DNA from 3 places in the Virgibacillus natechei genome. Region 2 is predicted to be linked to each of the others. Evidence: riboswitches for the same ligand, from Rfam matches in the RefSeq annotation. Region 2 holds a riboswitch; each other region holds the start of a gene.

Region 1 (7,524 bases), 1.5 Mb from region 2:
GATCCCGTCCGTAATACTGTCCACCCCCTCCTTGTAGAAACATGTTTGAGGCTGCTTGGGACACGATCCCGCATAACAAGCGAAGCTATGACACTACAAGTGATGTAGGGGCGCACCGGCGAATCTATTAAAGGAGTTGTGATTCATATGGATCCTGTTATGGTCTGGATGTCGCAAAAGGCGAAAGCCAGGTCCAAGCTTTTTTACGAAACAAACTTATAAGCAAAGCTTTAAATTTGCTCACGACCTACAGGGGCTTCACGTATTTCATCGTTTTTATCAAGAAGTGGAACGGGTTTCGGGTTAGACTCCGGCTATCATCTTTGAATCTACCGGACACTATCATGAGCCTGTGCTTCAATTTCTTAAAAATCATGGTATAACGCATTATATAATCAATTGTGATTTGTATCCTTGGATTTTATATTTTCTCTCCCTAAACTGAACCCTTTATGACGAGACAGACCCCCTTTTAAGTAGTTAGCCTTTTGATCGATCTACAAACTCTTGATGAATTTCACCAAATGTGGCTTTATTTGTAAGAACCTCTAACATCGTTAAGGCCGCTGCCTTTGCCCCTAAAATCAATGCTTGATCGCCTTGTTGGGAGCGAGCTGCTTCTCTAAATTCTACCGTATGTCCGATTAAATCACTTGAACCTATTTTAATATGTGGGTGAATTGTTGGGACAACCTGGCTTATATTTCCTGCATCTGTAGATCCTAGTGCCTCTCTTTCTGCTGTATCAACGGTTTCTCCTAAATCTTCAATGACCCCTTTAAACACCTGATCAAAGCTATTATTTAAAATGAAATTATCCACTTCATTTTGAAACGCACTAACGTGAACGGTTGCACCTGTTGAAAGCCCAGCACCTTCAGCGATCGCTTTTACTTTCTTCGTCACGTCATTTAACACCGTTCTTGAAGCTGCACGTATGAAAAATCTGGCTTTCGCATATTCAGGCACAATATTTGGTGCGTCCCCGCCATCAGTAATAATACCGTGAATTCGTACATCAGATGGTAGATGCTGACGCAATGCATTGATCCCGTTAAATAATTGAAGAACGCCATCTAATGCATTAATCCCTTTTTCCGGATGTGCGGAAGCATGTGCAGGTTTTCCAAAAAACTCGAAATCTAGTGGGTCAACAGCTAAGGTTGGGCCTGTAAGATTGGTTTCTGCTCCTGGATGAAGCATAATGGCTGCATCAATACCTTCCACTAAACCTGCCTTCACAAAGCTTCCTTTCGCACTTCCATTTGGTCCACCTTCCTCTGCAGGTGTCCCTAGCACAACAAGCTCTCCACCAACTTCATCAATAACCTTACTTAATGCCACAGCAGCAGCCACACTCGTTGTTCCAATAATATTGTGACCACAGGCGTGACCAATTTCAGGAAGTGCATCATATTCTGCTAAAAATCCAATCGTTCGTCCATCCTTCTGCCCTTTCTTCTTAGCCAAAAAGGCCGTTTCATGTCCCGCAACACCTTTCTCTATATGAAAGCCTTCATCCTCCAATATGCTAGTTAAATACGTAGAAGCAAAATGTTCTTCATTGCCAATTTCAGGATTGTCATGGATATCATGACTTGTTTGAATGTAGCGTTGTTTATTTTCCTCAATATTATCTAAAATACTCTTTTTGACTGTCTCTAAACTATTTGTTGTTACTACTGTCATTTTCATCACCTCATAAATGTTTTTTTAATAGGAAATTAATGCCCAATCTCACTTAACGGTACCGTTGTTGGGATTGAATTGCCATCACGTTCTTCGATAATAAATTCTGCGACGTCATCTGATTGGTAAATTTCTGCTATTCTATTTAATACGTCATCATCTTTGTCTTCTTCTTGTGTTGCAATAATATTAATATACGGTGTAGCCGTTTCATCTTCATGGAAAATAGAATCATCCAATGGACTATAGCCACCATCTACTGCGATGCCATTATTAATAATAGAGGCATCGACATCCTGTAACACACGCGGTGTCTGAGCAGCTACAATCGTTTCAAAATTTAAATCTTTCGGATTCTCTACGATTTTATCGACCGAACCATTGCCATCAAATCCTTCCTCAAGCTCAATCAATCCAGCATCCTCCAGCAACTGTAATCCACGACCCATATTTGTTGCTTCGTTTGCTAATGCGATCGTTCCTCCATCTGGTATATCTTCTAGTGAATCGTGTTTTTCCGAATATAATCCCATTGGAGCGATTACGGTTGTCGCAATTGGAGTGAGATCTAGATCATGTTCTTCAATAAAGGCATCAAAATAAGAGACTGTTTGAAAAGCATTTGCATCAATCTCCCCTTCAGCTAGTGCTAAGTTTGGTTGAACATAATCAGAAAAACGCACAATCTCAATTTCAATTCCTTCTTCTTCCGCCTTGTCAGCAACATAATCCCAAATTGTCGTATCAGATCCACTAATTCCTAATTCAACTGTTGTTGCTGCCTCACTACTTGAACACGCTGTAATGATCGCTGCTAAAACTGTTATAAAAAGAATAAATCCTATTTTTCTCATGATGTCTTCTCCTACCTTCTTCTTATTTTATTCGATAAAATATTTCCTGTTGATTGTAGCCCTTGAACCATAATGACAAGTATAGTTACTGTAACGAACATAACGGCTGTATCGAAACGTTGATATCCGAATGTAATGGCTAAATCACCGAGTCCTCCACCGCCGATCGCACCAGCCATTGCTGAAGCACCAACCAAACCGATTGTGGCGATGGTTAACCCCAACATCAGGGAACTTAATGCTTCTGGAATGAGAAAACGTATAATAATTTGTGTAGGTGTAGCCCCCATGGACTGTGCAGCATCCATAACACCTGGATCAACCTCAAGCAAAGAATTCTCTATTAATCTCGCAATAAAGGGGCCTGAAAAAAGAACCATTGGCACAATCGCTGCAGCTGTTCCGATAGATGTTCCCACAATCAAGCGTGTAAGTGGAATGACTGCGACCATAAGAATAATAAATGGAATCGACCGGAATATATTTACGACACCACTCAAAATCGTGAAAGTGACTTTGTTCTCCCATAGATGACCTGGTCGTGTAACAACAAGTAAAATTCCTAAAGGTAACCCTATTATAATCGCAAATATTAGAGAGAAGCCTACCATTGCGATCGTTTCCCATAATGCTTCTAAAATTTGATCCCAATTAACTAACATCTGCTAACACCTCCTTTATCGTTACTTCTTGTTGGTGGATATGCATAATAACTCGATTTATTTCTTTCTCTTCGCCTTCAAATTTTACAATCAAATTTCCAAATGGCGTCCCTTGTAATTCGGTAACATTGCCAAAGAGAACATTAACTTCGACATTAAAGTTCTTTGCAATTTGCGAAAGTAATGGAGCGCCTGTTGACTCACCAACAAATACGATTCGATAAATTTGATGGTCTACATCTTGCGTATTGATAAGCTCATATACTGAATCTGGTATTTCATCATGCATAACCGAACTTACAAAATTATGTGCAATCTTTGTTTGAGGTTGGGAGAATACATCAAATACAGACCCAGCTTCCACCACTTTTCCGCTATCCAACACCGCCACCTTATCGCAAATCTCCCGAATAACTCCCATTTCGTGCGTTATAATTAAAATCGTTATATTGTACTCCTGATTGACACGCTTTAAAAGATTTAATATCGACTTGGTCGTTTCTGGGTCGAGTGCTGATGTCGCTTCATCACATAATAAAACTTCCGGTTGCGTAGCCAATGCTCGCGCAATTCCTACTCGCTGCTTCTGTCCGCCAGATAATTGATCTGGATAGTTAGTTGCCTTATCACTTAATCCCACAAAATCAAGTAGCTCATTAACTCTTTTGTTAACTTCTTCCTTCGGTTTTTTCTGGAGTAATAATGGCATTGCTACATTTGTAAATATTGTTTTCGAATTCAATAAATTAAAGTGTTGGAAGATCATCCCAATATTCTGTTTTGCTTCCCTTAATTCCTTTGCTGATAGGTCTAGTAAGTTTTGATTATTCACGGTGATTTTTCCAGAAGTTGGTCTCTCCAGTAAGTTTGCACAACGGATTAATGAACTTTTACCTGCACCACTAAAACCGATCACACCATATATTTCGCCTTTTTCAATATGTAAATTGACTTGATCTAATGCTCTCACCTCTTGCGTCTTACCATCATAAACTTTTGTAACATCTTCAAATGTAAGCATCTCTTTTCCTCCTATTAAAAATACCCCTTCTTATCAAATAAGAAGAGGTATTATCGTACATCCTCAACTTATCTTTCAAGCTCACCGCTTGTTGGATTTAGCACGTTACTTTTCCTAGGAAAAGTTCGTTGCCGAGAATTCATAGGGCCAATCCCTCCATCTCTCTTGATAAGAAGTTTTTATATTTAATTTTGAATTTAAAAATCTCTTCTTATGAAATATAAGAAGAGATTCACATTATGTATATGCACACTCTTCTTATTTTCCAAGTAAATACTTGTTGGATTTAGCACAGTACTATAAAATAGTCCGCTGCCGAGGTATCAAAGGGCCAATTCCCTCCACCTCTCTAAATAAGAAGTAATAATTATTTAATTTGTATAACTTACTTTACTACCGTTATATTATTTTGTCAATTGTTTTCTAAAAGATTATATATGTCAAAACATCAACTATTTATAGTAATATTTAATGAATTCCTCAAAAACACAATAATAACTATGTTAAAATAAAATCAGTATGCAACAAACGGGCGCCATTCTTGAAGAAAGATGGAAGTTTATGGTTGGCACTTAGTTGTTTAGGGGGGATATTTTGTTAAAAACACTTAAGATCGTCTTTGCACTCATAACTTTAGTTTTAGCAGGGTATGGCCTGACAACTGGAAATTCCATAGTAGTATTACCATATATGATGCTTTTTATGGGAGCACTGCTATTGGTTATGGGTATATCCGAAATCAAAAACGAACGGAAGCAAATAGGCTTTATGAGTATTATTGTTTCCTTATTTGTTTTTTATGTTTCCATACAAGGATTCCTATTAAATTATACTAGCTAATATAAGTGAAAAGATATTCCAAAAAAGGGCGCAATAATCGAATAAATATGTGTCGCAATAGGGCCATTTTCTGGAATAAAAACTTCCTTTTGGGAAAGATAATTATAAGCCTTAAAGGGGAGGTTCCAATGATTAATGTATTTGCTTGGTTAATATTCATTATTCCGTTAGTTTCTTTGTTCTTTCTAGGTCAGACGATTATAAGAAGATATATATCCGTTGCACTTTTTGTAACTGTTATAAATACTATTCTTTATTCAATTGCTTGGGAATACAACTGGTGGAGGTATGAAGAATCTCTTTTTAATTGGGATCAGGTAACACCAGTTCCTATAATATTTAGCGCATATTGGGTTATCACAATATGGATTTTCCGTTTCACTTTCCGTAAGTTTTGGGTTTATCTTATTGTTAATATAATTGCTAATTGTCTGTTTGGATTAGTATTAGAACTTTGGAGAAAAGCAGAAATTTATTCCGGGAATATGTCAAATGTAACAGTAGTACTGATATTTATATCCCTTTCTATTATTATTTATATCTTCCAAGTATGGTATGAAAGAAATAGAAGTACCGAATCTTAATAAGAGGCATGTGGAAATAAGATTCAAAAATATAACGATTACAGAAAAACACATCTTTAACTTTAATGTTTCAATTGTATTTGAAGTTTGCTGTTAAGGTAGAAGTAAACTTTACACCATTAATTTTGACTACTTCTATGTTACTTTTATGGTTTTATTTGTCCAAAAAAGAGAAATCTGATAGAGATAAATGAGTTTACCATTTTTGATTAAAGGGCGAAATTATGGAAAAAAGAGCAATTTTACATTTAAGCAAGCACAGAAATAATCTGTGCTTGCTTGCTATTTATACTGTTAATTCGTTGTCAAAATGTATGCTAAGCGGAAAGCGAAATGTGTTTTCCGTAGCGAATCTCTGCTCTCAACCAACGTTTGCAAAAGGATTTTCACTATGTAGCAGTGTTAAATCAACTACGACGATTTAAAAGCAACAAAGGTTTTCGGTGGGACGAGTAAGCGCAGTCCCAATACTTACGAAAAGATGAATTACTTAATAACATCCTTCCCACCCATATAAGCACGCAATACCTCTGGAACCACAACAGATCCATCTTCTTGCTGGTAATTTTCCAAAATAGCTGCTACCGTTCGACCAATGGCAAGTCCGGATCCGTTAAGCGTGTGAACAAATTCCGGTTTTCCTTTTGCATCTCTTCTGAACCGAATACCTGCACGCCTTGCTTGGAAATCCTCAAAATTCGAGCAAGAAGAAATTTCCCGGTATGTGTCCTGGCTTGGGATCCATACTTCAATATCATATTTTTTTGCAGCGGTAAATCCTAAATCCCCTGTGCACATGCTCATTACGCGGTATGGTAAATTCAACAACTGTAGTACTTTTTCTGCATTACCGGTTAAAGTTTCCAGCGTTTCATAAGAGTCTTCTGGTTTTGCAAAATGAACAAGCTCTACTTTATTAAATTGGTGCTGGCGAATTAATCCGCGTGTATCACGTCCGGCAGATCCAGCTTCTGAACGGAAACTTGCACTGAATGCAACATACTTTTTCGGTAAAGCCTCTGGGGATAAAATTTCCTCGCGATGGTAATTTGTCACTGGAACTTCTGCTGTTGGAACTAAAAAGTAATCCCAATCATCTATACGAAAGGCATCCTCTTCAAATTTAGGCAGCTGACCGGTACCTGTCATGCTCGTACGATTCACCATATATGGCGGCAGCATTTCTTCATATCCATGCTCATCTGCATGCAGATCCATCATGAAGTTTAAAAGCGCACGCTCTAGTCTTGCGCCAAGCCCTTTATAAAAGACAAATCGACTTCCCGCCACTTTCGCTCCTCTTTCAAAATCCAAAATATCAAGATTCGTCGCGATATCCCAATGAGGCTGTTTTTCAAAAGAAAATTTCGGAGCCTCTCCCCATGTACGAGCCTCCACATTATCTTCTTCATCCTCTCCAATCGGTACACTGTCATGGGGGATATTTGGAATGGATAGCATGATAGAATCCAGTTTTTCTTCAATCTCCTTTAGCTCTATATCAAGCGTGGAAATTTGCTCACCAACCTCGCGCATTTCTTTGATCGCTGGTTCTGCGTCTTTTTTGTCTTTTTTCAGTGCAGAAATTTGCTTTGATGCCTCATTACGCTTCGCTTTTAGACTTTCGGTTTCAGCGATTAATTTACGGCGTTTTTCATCAAGCTCACCAAACTTATTCAGGTCGGATAAATCCTCACCGCGATGAGCTAGTTTTGCTTTTACATCTTCAAAATGATGTCGTAGAAGTTTCATGTCTAACATATTGATTGCCTCCTTATATTTTTTAGAAAACTTGGTTGTCACCAAGCCTTTAGATGACAGCCTTAGTTGCACTTATGCAGTAAGAAAGTTTTTATACTTTCTTAACTGCTAAT
Region 2 (7,524 bases):
TTATCCAGTTTTTCCACTAATTTTATAATACATCCTAGTATTCCAATGGAAGAAACGAGACCTGTAGCCACTCGTTCGCAACAGTTCCCTTGTCATTTCGGCCCCTCCATCTATTTCCTTTACCTTTGGATCACCTAAATATAAACCAACTAATCCTTGATGAATCATTTCATGAAAAGATTGATTCGGCAACACTTGAACGTGTTTATTTACTTGTCCAATAAAATAAGTAAGCCGTTCCTTCATTACATCCTGGTCTGGATAATAGCTGCAAAAATTTAAATCCGCTTCCACCATATCCTCATGCTGATCAATATAATAATCCAGTAAAATATGTAAGGCTTGCATGTATGGAAAGTAGCTCTGATAAATTTTCTCAGCCAAATCCGCTGTCATTTTTCCGTTCATTGTATAGGAAACCATACAAAAAACTCCCAAAGTAGATCCTGCTGCAGCGGAGAATTCATACCAGCTCAACCCAGGGGATTCCTCTGTATGCCTATCATACCAATTTGTTAATCGTGGGATTCGCTCTTCAACTTTAACGTGTTTGTGTACTTGGAGATCCCCATACATTGCCTCAAGCTTTAACAAATAGCCCTGTATAATAGAATAATCATCAAGGTTTCGCAACGTTTTTTGACATGTTCGAACGAGATCCGCTAAATACTCTCCGTCTAACTGTACATCCCGTAACGCATAATAGTTTTTTATCGTATTTCCTGGTTTCAATGCATCAATCATCGCATCATGCAACAAACGAAAATCAGCTGGATCCATTGATGTACTGCGGTCACATAAATTATCCAGGTAATCACTTATCGTTTGATAAGCCACGATAAAACGGATTGCTTCTCTCCATTCATACCCTGCTAGCAATGCGTAAACCCCTCCGCCCTGACAGTGGAATCTTTTTGTTTCAATACTAGCTAGTGCTTGTTTACGTAATTCTTCATCTGGTATCTGCTCAGCACGATTTTTCCAGTGTGTTAATTCTTGATTGACTGCAGGGAAAATTTTTCTGTATACGCTGTTCATTAAAGTCAAAGCCGTTATAGGTACACGCATTGTCAAACCAATTACTCCTTTCATAGATCGTATGAAACGTCAATTCGGTATTTTTTGTTATACTGTATATACCACCATAATAATTAGGAGGATTCAAATGATAGACCATTATAAAAATACAATACCTTCCATTCATGAAACAGCATTTATCGCGAAAGATGCACTCGTAAACGGCGATGTAACGATTGATGAACATTCGAGTATATGGTTTAAGACTGTGATACGCGGAGACGTTGCACCAACTCGAATTGGAAAAAGAGTCAGTGTTCAGGACCTATCCATGCTTCACCAAAGTCCCAATAACCCTTTAATCATTGAAGACGATGTAACAATTGGACATCAAGTTACCTTGCATTCTGCAATCATTCGTAAAAACGCATTAATCGGTATGGCCTCTATCCTATTGGACGGAGCTGAAGTTGGGGAAAACGCATTTATTGGCGCGGGAAGTCTTGTCCCACCTGGAAAAAAGATACCTGCAAACACATTAGCAATGGGAAGACCCGCAAAAGTTATTCGTGATTTGACAAAAGAAGACTATGCTGAAATGGAACGGGTACGAACATCTTACGTTGAAAAAGGGCAGTATTATAAAAATCACACCAACCTATAACAATTGCGCTGGTGCGTATTCTGGAGGTCAGAGACTAGAGGTCGGATTAGTAGAAATCGGTAAAAAAGCCGATTTCTTTATCGGCTTTAAGTCTTATTTTTTACTTTTTTCAACTGAAATCGATGGGGGTGATTTCGTTATCACTCCCCCTTACATTTTCACTCATTAGGTTATAAAACAAGCCATACAACCATCTGCTGTATGGCTTGTTTTTAAACTGTTTTATATTTTTCCACGAGTGCCTTTAACTCTTCTACTTTATCCGTTTTCTCCCACGGAAACATAATATCTGTTCTCCCAAAATGACCATAGGCAGCTGTGCTTCTGAAAATTGGCTTTTGCAGATCAAGCATACGAATAATTCCTGCCGGCCGTAAGTCAAATATCTCCCGAATCGCTGAAACGAAGTCTTCTTCACTCACGACACCAGTTCCAAATGTATTGACCGCAATTGACACAGGCTCCGCAACACCTATTGCATAGGCGAGTTGCACCTCACATGTTTTTGCTAATTTAGCTGAAACAATATTTTTAGCTACATACCGGGCTGCATACGCAGCGGAACGATCGACTTTCGTTGAATCTTTTCCACTGAATGCACCACCTCCATGACGCGCATACCCACCATAGGTGTCGACCATAATTTTACGGCCTGTTAAGCCCGCATCTCCTTGAGGTCCCCCAATAACAAAACGTCCGGTTGGATTAATAAAATAGTTAGTTGTTTCGTCTAATAGACTAGCAGGAACCACTGGGCGTATAACATGTTCTATTAAATCTTTTTCAATTTGCTCAATGGTTATATCCTGATGATGCTGTGTTGAAATAACAATTGTATCCACTTTAATTGGGTTGTTATTCTCATCGTATTCAACGGTTACCTGTGTTTTCCCGTCCGGACGTAGATAGGAAAGAACTTTTTCTTTTCTCATGTCTGATAAACGTTTTGCCAGTTTATGAGCTAATGAAATTGGCAATGGCATTAATTCTTCGGTTTCATCACATGCATAGCCAAACATAAGACCTTGATCACCTGCACCAATTGAAGCGATTTCTTCATCACTTATTTTCCCTTGACGTTCTTCAAGTGCATGATCGACCCCACCTGCAATATCTGCAGATTGCTCATCGATTGCTGTTAATACAGCACATGTGTCGGCATCAAAACCAAACTTAGCACGCGTATATCCTATATCCTTTATTGTTTGACGGACAATCGCAGGTATATCCACATATGTACTTGTAGTAATTTCTCCAGAAACTAACACAAGCCCTGTGGTTACAGTTGTCTCACATGCAACACGCGCATGCGGATCATTTTTTAAAATTTCATCCAGGATAGCATCTGATATTTGATCAGACATCTTATCTGGATGCCCTTCTGTTACAGATTCAGATGTAAATAAACGGCGATTTGGAGCCATACGGCTAAATCCTCCCTCAATATTATGTTACGGTACTCTATTCATTAATTATGTTTCTTTATTATTCAAAGTGCAAAAAAAAGCCCTTCCTGCAACATGAGGAAAGGTGGTATATCCTTTCACTCTTATTATTCAAGGAAATATACTACTATAATCCTTGCATCAGGTGAGCACCTTTTCACTGGTGTGACGGTTGCTGGGCTTCATAGGGGCTGTCCCTCCACCAACTCTGAATAAGAGAGTATCCATACGTAATTTAGCTTATCGAAAGAGGCCTATTATGTCAACCGATTCATTCTATAAATACGATAAAATAAAGCTTCATTCAATGAGGGTTTTATGACGTACAAATGTTTTCGATGTAATTTCATACTTATCCGTATTGTTACCCTACCCAAACTTTTCACTCTAACTCCATTTTTAAGTCGGAGTTTAACCGCTCGTTAAACTCCGATATAAAGCTTAATGAAAATTCATCAAAAGAAATCTTTTAAATAGTATGGACTAATTTAACTAATGTGTTATACTATTTGTAAATTAAAGCATATGATAATTTTATATTCCATTTTTTAAACAAATTCATCAAAAGGCGGGTATCATATATGAAAACGGTAGAATCATTTATTAAAAACGAGCTATATTCTCATGACAATTTACAAAAGAATCTGTCTGTTCCCAGATTGGTTGAGAAAATCCTATCGAAGAATGAAGGTGTTTTAACCGCAACAGGATCAGTTCGTGCTACTACAGGCGCATATACTGGGCGTTCGCCAAAAGATAAATTTATTGTGAAAGATGAATCTTGCGAGGAGTTTATTGATTGGGGACCCGTTAATAAAGCAATTGATGAAAAGGCTTTTAATAAGTTATACAAGAAAGTAACCGCTTATTTAATGGAAAAAGATGAATTATATCAATTTAAAGGATTTGCTGGTGCGGATTCCAATTCTAGATTACCGATTCAAGTTATTAACGAATATGCTTGGCATAACTTGTTCTCTCGTCAGTTATTCATTAATCCAACAGATGAAGAACTAGCATCACATGAGGCTGATTTCACAGTAATTTCAGCACCAACTTTCAAAGCTGATCCTGCAATTGATGGTACAAATTCAGAAGCATTTATTATTATTTCTTTTAAAGAGCGGGTTATTCTAATCGGTGGTACAGAATACGCTGGTGAAATTAAAAAATCAATATTCTCTATTATGAACTATATATTACCAAGGAACAATATCTTATCGATGCATTGTTCTGCAAACGTTGGCCAAGAGGGAGATGTTGCTTTATTCTTTGGCCTTTCAGGTACAGGAAAAACAACCTTATCTGCTGATCCCTACCGGCGTTTAATTGGTGATGATGAGCATGGTTGGAGTCCAAGTGGTGTCTTCAATATCGAAGGTGGATGTTACGCAAAATGTAACAACCTTTCCGAGAAAAAAGAACCACAAATATTTAATGCCATCCGGTTCGGATCCGTGTTGGAAAATGTAATTCTGGATGAAGAATCGCGACTTCCAGATTATGATGATACGTCATTAACCGAAAACACAAGAGCCGCATATCCTGTGGAAAACATTGATAACATTATTACACCAAGTGTTGCGGGACATCCGAATACGATTATTTTCTTAACGGCAGATGCATCTGGAACATTGCCACCTATTAGTAAATTAACAAAAGAGCAAGCAATGTACCATTTCTTGAGTGGATATACGAGTAAATTGGCTGGCACAGAGCGCGGAATAACAGAACCTCAGGCAACATTTTCTGCATGCTTTGGTTCTCCCTTCCTACCATTAGCACCAGCGACTTATGCTAAAATGCTAGGAGAAAAAATCGACCTCTACCAGTCGAATGTATTCTTAGTGAACACAGGCTGGACTGGTGGTTCTTATGGTACTGGAAATCGAATGAAGCTGCTCTATACTCGTGCTATGATACACGCTGCTTTAGAGGGTGAATTGAACTCGGTTGAAACAACACAGGATGAGATCTTTGGCTTAGATATGCCAATCCATGTTCCTGGAGTTCCAGATGACGTGTTAATTCCTAAGCATACATGGGAAGATCCGGTAGCATATGATAATGAAGCAAAGTCACTTGCTATGAAATTTCACGAGAACTTTAAGAAATTCACACAAGTAAGTACTGCTATTCAGCAAGCAGGTCCAATTTATCGTTCATAACAAATATTGTATCCTCATCCCAAAAGGATTTTATATAAGGCGGAATTATCCGCAGCCGATCTCTAACACAGAGGTCGGCTTTTTTCTGCATTATTTAATAGATTCTTCATTTAGAAAGTAGAGCCCACACTGGGCATTCACACATTTTTCAGGTAAGCATAAACTGTGTTGACATTAAATTATAACGCTGGAGGAGGTCAACCTTTATGAAACGAACAAAATTTTTAGTTGTATGTTCCATTGCTCTGTTTATCTTCCTTGCCGCATGTAATGACAGTGGAAATACGTCCATCAGCCTGGCTGAAGTAACACGTTCCGTTTTCTATGCGCCGCAATATGTTGCAATTGAAAAAGGTTTTTTTGAAGAAGAAGGATTGGATGTTGAATTGCAAACAACATGGGGCGGTGATACTACGATGACGACCCTGTTATCAGACGGTGCTGATATTGCCTTGGTTGGTTCAGAAACTTCTATCTATGTATACGCACAGGATTCCAGTGATTATGCAATCAATTTTGCACAATTAACTAAGACAGATGGAACGTTTCTCGTTGCGAAAGAAGAACAACCTGATTTCACATGGGAGAATCTTAGAGATAGTAATTTCTTAGGACAACGTGTGGGTGGTATGCCACAGATGGTCGGTGAGTCTGTGTTAAAAAACCATGGTATTGATCCACATGCTGACCTAGATTTAAGCCAGAACATTGATTTTGGAAATATTCCAGGCGCGTTTGCATCTGGTGATTATGAATATGTTCAATTATTTGAGCCAACAGCAAGTGTATTTGAAGCAGAAGGTAATGGGCATATTGTTGCTTCCTTCGGCGAGGAATCCGGCAATGTCCCTTACACGGTATTTATGGCAAAACAAAGTTACATGGATGAAAACGACGAAGAAATTAGTAAATTTACGAGAGCAATTTATCAAGCCCAACAATGGGTGGAAGATAGTAGTGCTGAAGAAATAGCAGAAGTGATCGAACCATATTTTGAAGATAGTGATCTGGATATGTTGACTGCATCTATCGATCGTTATAAGAGTCAGGATTCCTTTGCTACGGATCCTACCTTGGACGTGGAAGGATGGGAGAACCTGAAAAATATTATGGATGACGCCGGCGAACTTCCAGCAGATGTACCATACGATGAACTGGTAAATACGGAGTTTGCTGAAGAAGTAGTTAATAACTAAGGAGGGGGATCATTTGTCATTTCTAACCTTAGATCAAGTCGAGCACCATTACTTTTCTAAAGAAAGTTACACAAAAGCTTTAGCTAACATATCCTTCTCGGTTAAAGAAGGCGAGTTCATTGCCTTGCTGGGCCCAAGCGGCTGCGGAAAATCAACTATTCTTTCTATCATTGCTGGAATTATGAAACAAACTGCCGGTAATGTACTCCTCCAACAAAGGCCCATTAGCGATTCCGAGATGGCGATTGGATATATGCTACAACAGGATTACTTGTTTCCCTGGAAAACAATCCTAGATAATGTGTTACTAGGACCAAAAATATCCAAAAACAAGACAGAAGAAGCAAAAGAAACAGCATTGGAGTTATTAAAAGAAGTAGGTTTATCAGATGTAACAAACGCTTACCCTGCCTCGCTTTCTGGTGGAATGCGCCAACGGGTTGCACTTGTTCGTACACTCATTAACAATCCTAAAATATTACTATTGGATGAACCTTTTTCAGCCCTGGATTATCAAACTAAACTTAAACTTGAAGATTTAGTATCACAATTACTAAAAATGTATCATAAAACGACCGTTCTTGTAACACATGATATCGGTGAAGCAATTGCAATGAGTGATCGTATTTTTATTATGGATACCAATCCTGGCACCATTTCAAAGGTTTTTGAGGTTCCAATTGAATTACGTAATGAAGAACCATTTTTAGTAAGAAGGCATCCAAAATATCATATTATATTTGAAAAAATTTGGAAAGAGTTGGATAAAGAGGAAATCGTAACAACAGAATCAAAGGTGGTGTCAAAAGAGAATGGTGACTAAATCAGATCATCACCTGTTTGAGAAATATAAAAATCAATTAAAAAGTGAAAAGAAGATTGTATTCGCTTGGCAAATTAGTATTTTGGTGGCATTTTTTGGACTATGGGAAATGGCGAGTAGACTCTATTGGATTGACCCGTTAATATTCAGTTCCCCTACAAGGGTATTAGATTTACTCGTCAATCGATTTGCTAATGGCTCCATGATTACA
Region 3 (7,524 bases), 1.2 Mb from region 2:
GCATAAACTAGTAAGTATAGGGAAGGAGGTTTGAGATGAAGCCTTGTTGTCATCAAACCAATATACGTCAAATACGTGTTAATCAAATGTCGGGTGGATCATCTATTAATTATGGGGATTCGATTCATAAAGGACTGCAAGCCAATCAAAAGATTAACACCAGCGAATATGTTATTGGAGATGAATTTAGTTTTGCAAGCCCGGAAGAAGAGGAAGAGTAGGTTAGTAATCCCCACCCATTAGTGGGGATTATTCAAAAGAAAAAAACGAGCGTTCGCATAATTGAAACTAAATCTAAATTACGGTGTTAGGAGAGGAGTTGAGACTAGTAACCTCTCCCATTCAGTCATAAGAAGTCAAGCCCCCTTTTTTACATAAGTTTGGGAAACTTGCTTCTCTTTTACAAATAATAATGTAGTAATAAAGAAGGTGATGACTGCAGCGAATGCAAAGAGGCCGAATAGCCCTTGTTCATATAAAGGCTCGAAATATGCCACGTTGATTCCGATGAGAACAACTCCTGCAAATAAAAAGCTGAAACCTTTTACAGCAGTTCCCTTTGTTTGAATACTCCATTTTCCTAGTGTTGTTAAAACAGTAACTAGGATGATAACTGCAATATTGACGGACATTCCAACCCATACTGGGTGGATGTTAAGGAAAAATTGATCAGGTTCCCAACCTCCTAAGTGATACCATAATAACCCGGACACAAACCCGGTAGCAAGAGAGGCAATAACAGCGCTTCGAGTAACGAGCGGCCAGAATAAGGCTGCTACGACAGGGGCGAATGTGGCCGAGTTTCGTATCGTCCAGGCGAACACATTCCACCATGCTGATTGTTCCGTACGAAGGGTACCAAATAGAATCATTAGTCCTGTTAATAGTAAAAGAGACCACTTCGTATATTTCACTAACTGTTCGGGACTTGCTAGTGGAAAGATCGCACTTCCTGTATCTTTTCCTAAGCTAGTGGCACCGGAAAATTGACAAGGTGCTCCCCAGCCAAGCGCACATGCCCATATTCCAAGGAAAAATAAACCTACGAGCGGAGCCGGAAGTACTTCCATTAGGTACAGTGGCAAGGCGACTAAACCAAGGCCTTCATCCGGTACTACGACTGCAGCTGACAGTCCAAATAATATTCCAAAAAATATAAAAGGAAGACTCATTATTTGAGCGATAATTAGACCTTTTTGCCCTTCTTCCGGGGTACGAGCAGATAGGGCCATTTGAAATGCAGCCTGGGCCAGGATGACATTTACAAGAAACGTTCCGAACCATACTAAAATCACTTGAAGACCTGCCCCTCCAAAATCGAACATCTCAGGACGGTCGAATGCGAGCTGCTGTATTCCTGATATACCAGGATTGATAAAAAATGCAATAGCTCCAACAATGAACATCAATGTGAAAACGATCGTATTCATCGATTGTGTAAATGCAATGGCCCACATGCCGCCTGCCTGTAGGTATATAAATAATAAGAGCGCGGTGAATGCGATGGAAACGGATAAAGAAATCCCGGTAAAGACGTGAAAACCGGATGCAAATGCAATGGCAGTTGCAACCGACCACATTGGAAACGCAAATGCGGTAATAGCCCCTGATAAAGCTTTAGCCCCCCGGCCATACCGATCTCCAATTAACCCAGAAACAGTCGTTAACAATTTTTCTCGAAAAGGTTTAATAATTAAAAGCGCTATGATCAGCACTTGAATTGTTTCTGCTACTCCATACCATACCGCAGAAACACCAGTTAAATAAGAAAGTTCAACGATTGATATGTAAGTTGATCCTGAGAATAAACCAGTAATACAGAAGGCTACGGTCCACCATCTGAAGTTTCTTCCACCGACAAAGTACCCATCCCCGTGTGTTGCTTTTCGTTTTGCTCTATTACCTACTATGATTAAGATGAGCGTATAAATTAACGCAAAACTAATTGTCCAAATTCCATATGCTGTCATAACTTGTTCCCTACTCTCCATTTAATATATATATAAATGCTTGGTTAAAAGGCACAGATATATAATCCAACCATACCATCCTGTCCACCTGTCAAATTTCCTTTTAAATAGTAAAAGCCCCTTTCTCTGAAAAGAAAAAGGGGCAACATATCTAGTATTATCCCTTTTATCTTTCAGACATTGTCTGCTGGATTGGGCACCTTGTTATAAGAAAATTATACTTATAATGGTTGCCGCGGGCTCATAGGACCAAGTTCCTCCACCGCTCTCGATAAAAGATTTATTTAATTTTAGTTTTTAACAGTATAGAATGAGGATTCGAATTTGTCAAATTACTAATAGAGAAATAGAATCTATATTTACGATCAACAGATAATAGACATGTTCACAATTGGAATTAATGAATGTAACTCCTCAAGGAGAGGGCTTAGAAATTGAGTTTACTAGATTAGGAAGAAGCTCGGTTTACTGTGGCAATTAAAGAATAGTATAAATTATATAGTAAGCCTTGTAATAAATAATTAGCTATGATATAAATATAAAATGACCAATTTGGTATTATAGTCATTATCAAGTTTTTGAATTCACCTAATTTGAAGAAGGGCATGATTCATTAATGTTAGAAAATAAACGTGGACTCATTTTAGATTCAGCTGCTAATTCGTTTTCCATGTATGGCTTTAAAGGAACCACGATGGATAAAGTAGCTAGTCTTGCCGGGGTTGGCAAAGGAACCATTTATACAGTATTTGATAATAAGGAAGATTTATTTGATGCGGTTTTGCAGCAAATAATTATTGAGATGGAGCACATATTTTATAAATGTATACTTCCTGAGAAATCTGTTTCAGATAATCTTTATGAGGCATTAAACCAGTTGCTTGAATTTAGAAAAGAGCATCAGGTAATGATGAAGCTGACGTATGAGGTGCGAATGTTTGGTACGGATCATTCAAAACAGGCACTCGATAAGATAGAGGATGCTATTATACAGTGTGTTGAGTCGCAACTCATTCAAGCCGTTGAGCAGAAGAAAATCTATGCATCGGAACCGAGTATTACAGCATTTTTATTATATAAACTGTATATGAGTCTTGTTTTTGACTATGAAGAGAAGTATGGGCGGTTAGATAAAGATTTGATAGCCAAAATCTTTCAGCAGCATTTCATGTATGCGCTGATTCATAACAAAGAGATGTAAGTCTCTTTTTTTACTAATAAGTGACCAATTGAACAAAATGGTCAAAAATAAAATTTGGAGGGGAAATATGAAGGGAATAAGTCATGAACTGAGAGGTATTTTTGCATCCAAGAAATTAGTTATCGCACTAATGGGGATTATCTTGATGCCGCTATTATACGGAGGCTTGTTGATTTGGTCGTTCTGGGATCCGTATGGGGAAATTGAATCGCTTCCTGTAGCGGTAGTTAATGAGGATGAAGGCGCAATGCTAGAGGGAGAGGAAGTACAAGCGGGAGACGAATTTATAGCTAATCTTCAAGATGAAGCTGCATTGGACTTTCATTTTGTGAGCGAAGCAGAAGCCCGTCGAGGAATGAACGATTTTGAATACTATTTTTATGTGCATATTCCGGAGGTGTTTTCGGAAGACGTTATTAGTGTGATGGAAGATGAGCCGGCAAGAGGAACACTTTATTATGAAGTGAATGAAGATTATAATTTCGTTTCTTCGCAAATAGCGGACAGTGCTATTTCTGAGATGGAGGAGGAGTTATCGGAGGCATTAACATTTGCTTATGTCGAGGTTGCGAATGACTCTTTTAACACATTCAGTAACCATCTAAATGATATTGAAGACGGAACAGAATCATTGCTTGAAGCGAATTATACAGTTCTAGATGGAGCAGGGGATTTGAGTAGCGGTCTGGCTGAGTTAATGGATGGAGTAGGTGAACTTACTGAGGGAATAGAGCAATTAAATACAGGTGTTAAGCAGGCGGAAGCAGAATGGCTACATGTGACAGATACCCTTGAACACTCCGACCAAATGGAAGAAGGGAGGAGTACGTTCGCGTCAATCAGAGACAAAACGGAGGAAATAGAAGCTTTTCTGGAACATGGCGATACACATGCACTAGAAGAACAGCTGGATGAATGGCTAGATCTTGTGGAGACATTAAATCAATCACTGGATAGTTATTCCATAACAGAAAACCTAGACCATGTTGAATCGGTATACAAGGATATGGAGAAGGCACAACAGAGAATGGATGAAGTCGCGGAGAAACTTGAAAGAGAAGAAGAAGGTATGCAAGATGTATTTGATGAAAGCCTACAATTAGCAAATGACGTTGAGCAATTTTTGAATGAATTCACGGTGCTTGCATCGGAACCTATAGAAACGATTGAAGAGATGGAAGCTCATTATCATAAACTTCCAGACCTTCTGGATAATCATTTTCCTGAATGGGAGGAGAATGAAGAATTGGTTGCATGGTACGAAAGTGGTCTTGCGGACTTCGAGGGAGAACCGAATGATCAATATGAAATGGAAGAACAAGTAGATAATATGAATAGGCGTCTCGTTGAATTTCAAAATCAGATGGAGGAAGAGCAACAATCGATGGAATCTATTGTGGAGCCAATTGATGATGGCAAGCAAGAGATTAATAAAGTTGTAACGGCATTGGACACCTTCTATGACGGTTTGGATGAGGCGGAAGGAACTTTACATGCGTTGGAATCAACACTTCAGGATATTCAAGAGGCTGGAGAAGGGCTGCAATCATACGAGAACTTCAATACTATTGAAACAAAGGTTTATCAGTCGGTAGCTGAAGTAAATGATGGGCTAGATAACTTAGAATCTGTTTATCAGACGGCATTAAGCTATCAAGATGAAGTGACAAGTGGATTGGCACAGCTTTCTGAAGGAACAACGAATGCTAGTGATGGTGCTTCGAATTTGGAAGAAGGGATAATGGAAGCGAATAGTGGTGGAAAGGATTTGGTAAATGGACTGGAGGATGTCAGGGAAGGGACCAATGAAATTAATTCGAATATAGCTGAACTGGCTGAAGTTACGAATGGAATCTCCCCTTCAGCTGAGCAGGAAGAAATGGCATCTTCACCAATTGAATCCCAAAGTACGTTTGAAGAAAGCAATTACTCTTACGGGGAGGGCTTGACACCCTATTTTTTGTCTATTGGTCTTTATGTCGGAGCCCTTACGTTGTCGATTATTTATCCATTCCGAGAGGCGTTAGGTCCGCATGAAAATGGGAAACAATGGTTTCTTGGAAAACTTGGCGTTATTCTGATAGTGGCATCGCTACAGGTATCCGTTTTACTTGTGTTTCTTTTGTATATTCTTAATTTATCGGTCGAATCTCCACTGGCATTTATAGGCTTTACGTACCTGGTCAGCTTTGTGTTTATGAGTCTTATTTTTATGTTGGTGGGTGTGCTAGATAACCCTGGAAGGTTTATTGCAATTGTTTTATTAATTCTGCAGCTTGGTGGAAGCGGTGGAACCTTTCCGGTTGAACTTCTTGCTTCACCACTTCAAACAATTCATGGATGGCTACCAATGACTTACTCTGTACTAGGTTTTAGATCGGTTATTTTTATGGACTCACCCGTTCTATTAGGGCAGAGTATGGTGTTTTTAGTTACGATGGCGATTATAACACTAGCGATCACGTTCTACTTTTATCACAAAAAGTATCGTAAATTGGGGAATGATGTGGAAAGTTAAGGTATAAGCATGTTCCATTATGATATAATAAAGAGAGAAAGATGGTGCTCAATATGCAAGGGAGGGTTTCAAGATGACGAAGAAAATCCTTGTGGCTTATGATGGGTCTGAGCTAAGTAAAAAAGCAATCCATGAAGCAAAGTATCAATCGAAACAAGAGCCAGAAACAGAGGTTCATGTTATTTCGATCATTAGGCAAACGGGTCCAAACACAAATACGATTATATCCCGTAGTTTGGCGAATGAAGCAGCAGAAGAATTTCGTCCGCAAATGCAAAAGGTTAAAGAAGAATTTGATGCGGAAGGGATAGAGGTTCTAACAGAGGTTCTTGTTAGTAATCCATCAACGAATATAGGTGGGGAAATCTGTGAGTATGCAGCGAATAATGAGATTGATTTAATCATTATTGGAAGTCGTGGTCTAGGCGGCGTAAGGAAATTCCTTGGAAGTGTAAGTAACAATGTCGTTCAAAACGCTGGTTGCCCAGTTATGGTTGTTAAATAAAGTTTTAAAAATCCAGTTCACACTTCATTGAGCTGGATTTTTGTATGTAAATTTATAGAAATGAAAGCGAGCAAGTCTGCTCCTTCTGGTGTTGGAGGGAAAGTCCGTTAACGCGTAGCCATTCTTTTCTATATTCATAATCTGGAAGAATGAATTTGACGAGTTTCCAGAATTCCACTGAATGATCTTGAATGATTAAATGTGTCAATTCATGTACGATAACATAATCAAATACGTTTGAGGGTGCCATGATTAGTCGCCAATTGATGTAAATATCACCATCAGGCGTGCATGTACCCCTCCGTTTATGCTGTGTTCGAAGGTTGATTGATTTTGGCTGTACATTGAGAAGCGATTGATAATAGGTTGTGCGTTGCTGAAGCTTTTTTACCCCCTGCTTACGGTACCACCTAATCAGTTGTTTTTCCAATGTATCTTGTACCTGCTTTTGTGACCAGTTTTGAGGAACCGTGGCAATGAATCTGCCTTGGTAGAAAACAAGATTTGCTAATGTGATTGATATTTTCATGTCTCTGCGCTCTTGTCTGTATAGGATGTAGTCGATTGTTGTTGTGCCATATGTGAATGTGGGCATTGGATTACGAACCTCCCGCGGTTGCTTGTAAGTTTTATGATAGCATTTCTGTATAAAAATAGTTTTTCATTTCAATTCATTAATGGAAGAAGTGCGTTGTGGAGGTTTAACCGATGTTTTCCCAATAATCAGATGGTAGCAAACTATTAAATTTATTACCATTCGATAACGCTTGTAATCTACTTTTAATATTCGTGTAACCTAGTGCCTGGAAGAATGTGCTATTATAAGTTGAATTGAAAATTTAAGGGGGACTACATAGTGAAAAAATTAGTAGCTACGGTTGCTACAGGTGTCATTGTAGCTGGCGCTTCTTTATCAAATGTTTCAGCAGCGGAAGTTCAGGTTCAAAAAGGTGACAGCTTATGGAGTATAGCAAACGCATATAACACGACCGTTGACGACTTATTTGATGTAAATGATTTAAAGTCATCTCTTATTCATCCAAACCAAATACTAATCATTGACGAACAATACAAAGTAGAAAAAGGTGACACTTTATCCGGTATCGGAAACAAATTTGGTGTACGGGTAACTGATTTGAAAGAATGGAATAACCTTAAATCAGATCTCATCACAGTCGGTCAAACGTTAACTATTAAAGATACAAATGCTGAAAAGAAAGATGTAGCTGTTGCACAAGTACCTGATAATAAATCAGCCAATGTCAACGAATCATCTAACGAAAATAATCAGCCAAGTGAAGAAGTAGAAGCTGAAGCTGAAGCCGAAGCA

What was found. Region 2 has a riboswitch for S-adenosylmethionine ahead of metK (methionine adenosyltransferase). Riboswitches for the same ligand answer to the same signal wherever they lie in the genome.
Region 1: linked by a shared signal. The riboswitch ahead of OLD84_RS00090 (methionine ABC transporter ATP-binding protein) and the one ahead of metK (methionine adenosyltransferase) in region 2 are both predicted to bind S-adenosylmethionine.
Region 3: linked by a shared signal. The riboswitch ahead of OLD84_RS06430 (sodium:solute symporter family protein) and the one ahead of metK (methionine adenosyltransferase) in region 2 are both predicted to bind S-adenosylmethionine.

What each region holds. Positions count from the first base shown of each region.
Region 1 covers NZ_CP110224.1:18,543-26,066, reverse strand. Annotated here, with positions in the region: partial or broken gene OLD84_RS19565 (IS110 family transposase) at 165-400, shown strand; gene OLD84_RS00105 (M20 family metallopeptidase) at 481-1,689, opposite strand; gene OLD84_RS00100 (MetQ/NlpA family ABC transporter substrate-binding protein) at 1,725-2,543, opposite strand; gene OLD84_RS00095 (methionine ABC transporter permease) at 2,555-3,205, opposite strand; gene OLD84_RS00090 (methionine ABC transporter ATP-binding protein) at 3,195-4,226, opposite strand; SAM riboswitch class I at 4,292-4,401, opposite strand; SAM riboswitch class I at 4,482-4,586, opposite strand; gene OLD84_RS00085 (YczI family protein) at 4,821-5,066, shown strand; gene OLD84_RS00080 (hypothetical protein) at 5,195-5,650, shown strand; gene serS (serine--tRNA ligase) at 6,137-7,411, opposite strand.
Region 2 covers NZ_CP110224.1:2,372,975-2,380,498, forward strand. Annotated here, with positions in the region: gene OLD84_RS12340 (tetraprenyl-beta-curcumene synthase family protein) at 1-1,068, opposite strand; gene OLD84_RS12345 (gamma carbonic anhydrase) at 1,166-1,681, shown strand; gene metK (methionine adenosyltransferase) at 1,894-3,105, opposite strand; SAM riboswitch class I at 3,228-3,345, opposite strand; gene pckA (phosphoenolpyruvate carboxykinase (ATP)) at 3,708-5,294, shown strand; gene OLD84_RS12360 (ABC transporter substrate-binding protein) at 5,501-6,490, shown strand; gene OLD84_RS12365 (ABC transporter ATP-binding protein) at 6,504-7,313, shown strand; gene OLD84_RS12370 (ABC transporter permease) at 7,303-7,524, shown strand, end outside.
Region 3 covers NZ_CP110224.1:1,197,291-1,204,814, forward strand. Annotated here, with positions in the region: gene OLD84_RS06425 (hypothetical protein) at 36-221, shown strand; gene OLD84_RS06430 (sodium:solute symporter family protein) at 357-1,970, opposite strand; SAM riboswitch class I at 2,134-2,248, opposite strand; gene OLD84_RS06435 (TetR/AcrR family transcriptional regulator) at 2,587-3,171, shown strand; gene OLD84_RS06440 (YhgE/Pip domain-containing protein) at 3,239-5,689, shown strand; gene OLD84_RS06445 (universal stress protein) at 5,763-6,194, shown strand; gene OLD84_RS06450 (M48 family metallopeptidase) at 6,247-6,789, opposite strand; gene OLD84_RS06455 (3D domain-containing protein) at 7,051-7,524, shown strand, end outside.